3 regions of the Variovorax sp. R-27 genome follow, and region 1 is predicted to be linked to each of the others. Evidence: predicted binding sites of a transcription regulator. Region 1 holds the regulator's gene; each other region holds the start of a gene.

Region 1 (2,263 bases):
TTGCGGAGAGCCCGAGCCTTCCGCCACCGCCACGCCACGCTCGGTGCAGGCTGCGACGTCGATATGCCCGGCGACGCGCCCGGTCTGCGAGATGAGCTTGAGCTTGGGTAGCTTCTCGATCAGCTGGCGCGAGATATGGGTGCGCTCGCGGATCAGCACGATCACGTCGGCATCCTTGAGGCGGACCGATAGTTGCCCGATGCCTTTCACCGTGTTGGTGTAGACCTTGGCCGCGTACGCGTCCAGCTTGGCGGCGCAGCGCAATTTGCGCACGGCGTCCTGGTAATCGTCGAGGATCACAATGTTCATGGCGTGCCATTGTGCCTCGCAGCATTGGAATGTCGTGCCCGTGAACGTTTGGATACCCGCCCCCACAGCCGCTCGCAGGGGTGTTCGGGCTCAATGCAGGCGTGTCGAGCGCGGTGCCGTGGCCATGGTTTCGGCGGTTTCGAGTGCTGCTAGCCGGTCGAGTTCGGCGCAGACGTCGGCCATGCGGCCAGAGATCACGACGCGGTTGCTGTGCTGCTGGCCCTTGCCGTCGACCACGCGGACCACGCGCAATGGGCGCGCCGGTGCTGTGGGCGTTGCAGTGCCGCTGGAGCGGGCAGTGCAGGCGGGGCGTACTGCCACATAGCGCAATCCGGCCGAGGTTTCAGCTGCGTCGAGGTGATCCCTGCGGTGAGGGCGGCGTGCCGGCATCAGGCGGCTGGCCAGCGATTGCAGCGGCATCCAGAAATCAGCGATGGCGAGGAGGGCGATTCCCATGTGAACTCCAAAAAAGTATGAGGTTGAACACAGGCAGGATTTCTTGAATCGGCCGCGACAGGGTGATGGCGACTCTTCGCCATACGCCCGCCACCTGTTGCTGCCGGATGGGGTGCTGCGGAAAGCAGGCCGTGAGGCCTACATCAGCATGGTGTTGCGGATGAGCCCCACTGCGAGGCCTTCGATTTCGAACGGCTCGCCGGGCTGGACGATGATGGTCGGGTAGTCGGGGTTCTCGGCGTGCAGCTCGATGACCTGCTTGTTGCGCTTCAGGCGCTTGACGGTCACTTCGTCACCCAGGCGCGCGACCACGATCTGGCCGTTGCGCGCTTCCTTGGTGGCTTGCACCGCGAGAAGGTCGCCATCCATGATGCCGGCGTCGCGCATCGACATGCCGCGCACCTTGAGCAGGTAGTCGGGCTGGCGCTGGAACAACGTGTTCTCGACGTAGTAGGTCTGGTCGACGTGCTCTTGCGCGAGGATGGGGGAGCCGGCTGCGACGCGACCGATGAGCGGCAACGCCAGCTGGGCCATGCCGGGCAGCGAGAGCGAGAACTGGCCGCCCTCGCGGTGGCGCGTTTCATTGAGAGAGCGCAGGGCGTCGCCCTTGAGGCGGATGCCCCGGGAAGTGCCGCTGACCAGCTCGATGACGCCCTTGCGGGCTAGTGCCTGCAGGTGCTCTTCGGCGGCATTGGCCGACTTGAACCCGAGCTCATTGGCGATTTCGGCGCGCGTGGGTGGCGCACCAGTGCGTGCGATGGCGCTCTGGATGAGGTCCAGGATCTGCTGCTGGCGGGCTGTAAGCTTCACGGCGAACTGCATATGTGGTTCCTTGCGGCACTGGCTAGATATCCAGTACCTGTATTTTTAACCAGTTTTTAAAAGTTGACAAGCCATGGTCAATTCCTCTTCGCCTGAAGTGCGCCGTCGTGTGGTGGTTTTGGGAACGGGCGGCACCATTGCCGGCAGGGCAGCCAGCAGCGGCGACAACATCGGCTACACCGCCGGGCAGGTGGGCGTGGCCGATCTGTTGGGCGGGATCGAGGCGCCCGAGGGTGTATCGCTGGAAGCAGAGCAGGTGGCGCAGGTCGACAGCAAGGACATGTCGTTCGACATCTGGCAGCAGTTGGCCCGACGCTGTGCACACTGGTTGGCGCAGGCCGACGTGGCGGGCGTGGTGATCACGCATGGCACCGACACGCTCGAAGAGACGGCGTTCTTCCTGCACTCTGTGCTGGCGCCGTCCAAGCCCGTGGTGCTCACCTGTGCGATGCGCCCGGCCACCGCGCTGGCGCCCGACGGACCGCAGAACGTGCGCGACGCCATCAGCGTTGCCGCGACGGAAGGCGCACGGGGCGTGACCGTGGTGTGCGCCGGCGCAATCCACAGCGGCATCGATATCCAGAAAGTGCACACCTACCGACTCGATGCTTTTGCTTCAGGTGATGCGGGGCTGGTCGGCTACGTCGAGGAAGGAGAGGTACGCCGTGTCCGGGAG
Region 2 (2,263 bases), 3.2 Mb from region 1:
AGGATCGAAGCCTGCAGCAGGTTGGTGTCCTGGTACTCGTCGACCAGCACGTGGTCGAAGCGCTCACCGATGTGCGCAGCCAGCGCGGGCTCTGCGGCCATCTCGGCCCAGTAGAGCAGCAGGTCGTCGTAGTCGAGCACGTTCTGCCGCTGCTTGGCCTCTACGTAGGCGCCGAACAGCTTCTTCAGTTCGGCCTCCCATTCACCGCACCAGGGAAAGGCCTCTTTCAGCACATCGGCCAGCGGCGCGCGCGTGTTCACGCAGCGCGAGTAGATCGACAGGCAGGTGCCCTTGCGCGGAAAACGATTGACGGTGGAAGACAGGCCCTGCTCGTGACGCACCAGCCCCATCAGGTCTTCGGCATCGCCGCGGTCGTGGATGGTGAAGTTCTCGTCGAGCCCGATCTGCGGCGCGTACTCGCGCAACAGCCGCGCGCCAATGCCGTGGAAGGTGCCGGCCCAAGGCAGCGCGGGCGGGGCTTCGGACTTCAGGCCGAGCACACGTGCCAGCACCTGGCCTGCGCGGCGCTCCATCTCTTGCGCGGCACGGCGAGAGAAGGTCAGCAACAGCAGGCGCTGCGGATCGACACCGCCGGCAATGAGGTGTGCGACACGGTGCGCCAGCGTGCTGGTCTTGCCCGAACCGGCGCCGGCAATGACGAGCAGCGGCCGCTCGTCGCGTTCGGCAATGGCTGCTCCCACCCCGTGTTCGACCGCCGCGCGCTGCGCGTCGTTGAGCGTGGCCAGCGCGTCGGCCAGGCGCTCGGCCTGGGTCTTCGCGGCAGCGGAAAAAACGGGGAGCGCAGCGGTCTGCATGGGCACGACTTTACTGTATGCCCGTCCAGTCCAGCCACCGTGCTGCCATGTGGCCGGTGACATAATCGCGCCTCGCTGCAACCGGAGATTCTTCCCAATGGAAACCGCCCCGTCTCGGCAGCTTTCAACTCCCTTTCACTGACGCGTTTTTCTTAGCGCACGTCGGGCCCGGGAATTGAAAGCGCCCCTCCCTCGCCCATCGTTCAGTCATTCCCGGGAGTGAGCCAATGCTCAACATCTTCACGCTCGCCAACGGCCGCCTCGTTCAGGAAGAAATCGAGGCGCTCGAAGAGCTCTCCAAGTTCCAGCCGATCTGGGTCGACCTCGAGTCACCCACGCTCGAAGAAAAGCGCTGGATCAAGCAGTACTACGGCCTGTCCATTCCCGAAGACGCGATGGACGAGGACATCGAGGAGTCGGCCCGCTTCTACGAAGAAGACAACGGTGAGCTGCACATCCGCTCCGACTTCTTGATCGACGACGACGAAGACCCGCGCACCGTGCGCGTGGCCTTCATCCTCAACCAGCACAACACCGACCTGCGCAGCCGCGGCGTGCTGTTCTCGATCCACGACGAAGACGTGCCCGTGTTCCGCCTGCTGCGCATGCGCGCGCGCCGCGCACCGGGGCTGATCGAAGACGCCAAGGAAGTGATGCTCAAGCTCTTCGACGCCGACGCCGAGTACTCGGCCGACACGCTGGAGAACATCTACGACGAGCTCGAAGTGGCCGGCAAGAAGGTGCTCTCGGGCAACGTCAGCGACGAGCTGGCCGGCGAAGTGCTCGGCGCCATCGCGCGGCAGGAAGACTTGAACGGCCGCATCCGCCGCAACGTGATGGACACGCGCCGCGCGGTCAGCTTCATGATGCGCAGCAAGATGCTCAACGCCGAGCAGTTCGAGGAAGCCCGGCAGATCCTGCGCGACATCGAATCGCTCGACAACCACACGGCCTTCCTGTTCGACAAGATCAACTTCCTGATGGATGCGACCGTCGGTTTCATCAACATCAACCAGAACAAGACCATCAAGATCTTCTCGGTGGCCAGCGTCGCGCTGCTGCCGCCCACGCTGATCGCGAGCATCTACGGCATGAACTTCAAGTTCATGCCGGAGCTCGACTGGGCCATGGGCTATCCGTATGCCATCGTGCTGATGGCGGCGAGCGCGCTGGTGCCGATGTGGTACTTCCGCCGGCGCGGCTGGCTCAAGTAGCCTGAGCGGGGCGCGCCGGCGCGCGCAGCCTCACGGGCGCTTTCCTGACAGGGCGGTGCGCATGCGCGCCGCATGATGGTTCGATGGCCGGCGCCGCTTCGGTCCATCGGAGCCGTCCCCATGCCACATTCCCCCTCCCCTGCCATCCCCGCGCGCTTCGCGTTGCTCGACGCCTGGTGGCGCGCCGCCAACTACCTGTCCGCGGGACAGATCTACCTGATGGGCAACCCGCTG
Region 3 (2,263 bases), 860 kb from region 1:
CCGCAGCGGGTTCAGGCCCGCGCGCCAGAAGCCGAAGTGCATGTTGTAGCTGGGGCTCCAGGCGCTGTAGTCGGTCGCTACTTCGGTGAAGTAATCCTGCGTGTCCTCGGTCGTGATGGGCGCGCTGGCGTGGCTTGCCGGGGTGCGCAGGGGCGTTTCGTGCGGCACGCGGAAGTCGGGCTGGAAGACGGTGGGCATGGCGATTCCCTCGGTGGTTGCTTGTTCGTTGGTTCTCAGAGGCGGCAGTTGCCGTCGTCGCAGGAAGGCGCGACACGCCCGGCCAGCCTTGCGGCCAGCCAGCGCGGAATGCGGTAGCGGTTGCGGGCCAGCAATGCATAGGCGCGGTCGGCCAGCGGCGCGACGATCGGCAGGTCGAGCAGGAAGCTGCCGCTCGACAAGCCGACAGCTGTGCGGCAGATGCGGATCGCGGGCACGCCGACGAACACCCGGCCTTCGGCGTCCAATACGTGGATGGCCGCCATCAGCGCGTCGCGCGGAGCCGGGCCGCTGCTGAACGCTACTGGCGAGCAGTCGACCAGTTGCAGTCGGCCAGCCGCATCGCGCGCCTTGAGGCTGCCCATTTCGGCCGAGCAGATCGCGCAGCTTGCGTCGAAGTAGATCGTGAGCGGGTAGGCAGGAAGGGCGGTGTGGCTCATGTTGTTTTTGGTTCTCGATATTTCTGTCAAAACAGAAACTGAAGGGCAAAAAAAGGGGGGCTCAGATCATCGGCAGGCTGGCATGGTGCGCGTCCGGGTCTTCGTCCTTGCCGTCCTTGCCGGATGCAGCGGTATCGCCGCGCACGAACCTCTGCACGCTCGCGCCCAGCGTCATCACCTTGTCGAGCGTGCCGGGCGACAGCCGCAGCATTTCGTCGGCCCAGGTGGCGAGCTTGTCCATGAGTTCCATGGTGGAGCGGATGCGGTCCTGTGCATCGGCCGGTTCTTTCTGGAAGTCGGGGCTGGAGACCAGTTCGCGCAGCACGCGCACGGTGGGGTCGAATTCGCGTTCCTTGCGTTCGCGCACGACGGTGCGGAACAGCTCCCACACGTCGACGCTGGTCTCGAAATAATCGCGGCGGTCGCCCAGCGTGTGGGTTACGCGCACGAGATTCCAGGCCTGCAGCTCCTTCAGGCTGTTGCTGATGTTGGAGCGGGCGACGCCGAGCGTGTCGCACAGCTCCTCGGCGTTCATCGGTTTGCCGTGCGCGAAGAGCAGGGCGTGGATCTGCGAGACGGTGCGGTTGACGCCCCACATGGAGCCCATTTCGCCCCAGTGCAGGACGAACTTGCGTTGAATGTCGGTGAGTTCCATGGCGTCGAGTTTAGGATTTATGAAATTTCTGTCAATAGAGAAATTTAAAAACTGGCAACAACGGTGAATCAGTGGAATACTGTATGAATAAACAGTAAATCCAGCCTCGAAGGAGTTGCCATGCCAGCTGCCCGGATCCCCATTCACGCCATCAAGGGCCGCGGCGCGGCCACGCATATCGCGCATCGCTTCTCGAAGGACGAGCGCAACGCCTTCGACGACGGCTGGGGCACGCTCGAAGAAGGCGTGGCCGAGGCCGATGAGCTCCAGCCCATTGCCACCGAGGTGCGCTTCGAAGACGTGAAGTCGGTGCTCAACGGGAACGACTCGCCCGACATCTACTTCGACCGATCGCTCAATCCGTACCGCGGTTGCGAACATGGCTGCATCTACTGCTTCGCCCGGCCCACGCACAGCTACCTGAATCTCTCGCCCGGACTCGACTTCGAGACCAAGCTGATCGCCAAGCGCAACATCGTCGAGGTGCTGCGCACCGAGCTCGGGCGCAAGAGTTACAAGCCCAGCTACATCGCCATCGGCACCGCCACCGACTGCTACCAGCCCATCGAGCGCGATCTGCGGCTCACGCGTTCGATCATCGAGTTGCTGCAGGAAACGCGGCATCCGTTCGCGCTGGTCACCAAGTCGAGCGCCATCGAGCGCGACCTCGACCTGATCGCGCCCATGGCGGCCGACCACCTGGTGGCCGTATACGTGACCGTGACCACGCTCGACGGCGAACTCGCCCGCAAGCTGGAGCCGCGCGCCGCCGCGCCGCATCGCCGGCTGCGCACCATCCGCACGCTGACCGACGCCGGCGTGCCGGTCGGCGTGAGCGTGGCGCCGCAGATTCCCTTCGTCACCGAAGACATGGAGCAGGTGCTCGAAGCCGCTTGGGAGGCCGGCGCGCGCAGCGCCTTCTACACGGTGGTGCGGCTGCCGTGGGAGGTGG

The links. Region 1 encodes LexA, which represses DNA repair genes until DNA is damaged. Its sites were predicted from a motif close to ACTGTATNNNNATACAGT; they were not measured.
Region 2: a site for LexA is predicted at 828-845, ahead of ACN9MV_RS02690 (ATP-dependent helicase). Genes of this name have one in related genera too.
Region 3: a site for LexA is predicted at 1,390-1,407, ahead of ACN9MV_RS21950 (PA0069 family radical SAM protein). Genes of this name have one in related genera too.

What each region holds. Positions count from the first base shown of each region.
Region 1 covers NZ_CP183984.1:3,795,529-3,797,791, reverse strand. Annotated here, with positions in the region: gene ACN9MV_RS17785 (D-2-hydroxyacid dehydrogenase family protein) at 1-309, opposite strand, end outside; gene ACN9MV_RS17780 (hypothetical protein) at 400-765, opposite strand; gene lexA (transcriptional repressor LexA) at 904-1,587, opposite strand; gene ACN9MV_RS17770 (asparaginase) at 1,661-2,263, shown strand, end outside.
Region 2 covers NZ_CP183984.1:577,422-579,684, reverse strand. Annotated here, with positions in the region: gene ACN9MV_RS02690 (ATP-dependent helicase) at 1-815, opposite strand, end outside; gene corA (magnesium/cobalt transporter CorA) at 1,043-2,029, shown strand; gene ACN9MV_RS02680 (phosphoketolase family protein) at 2,150-2,263, shown strand, end outside.
Region 3 covers NZ_CP183984.1:4,658,020-4,660,282, reverse strand. Annotated here, with positions in the region: gene ACN9MV_RS21965 (SAM-dependent methyltransferase) at 1-198, opposite strand, end outside; gene ACN9MV_RS21960 (thiol-disulfide oxidoreductase DCC family protein) at 234-656, opposite strand; gene ACN9MV_RS21955 (GbsR/MarR family transcriptional regulator) at 718-1,311, opposite strand; gene ACN9MV_RS21950 (PA0069 family radical SAM protein) at 1,432-2,263, shown strand, end outside.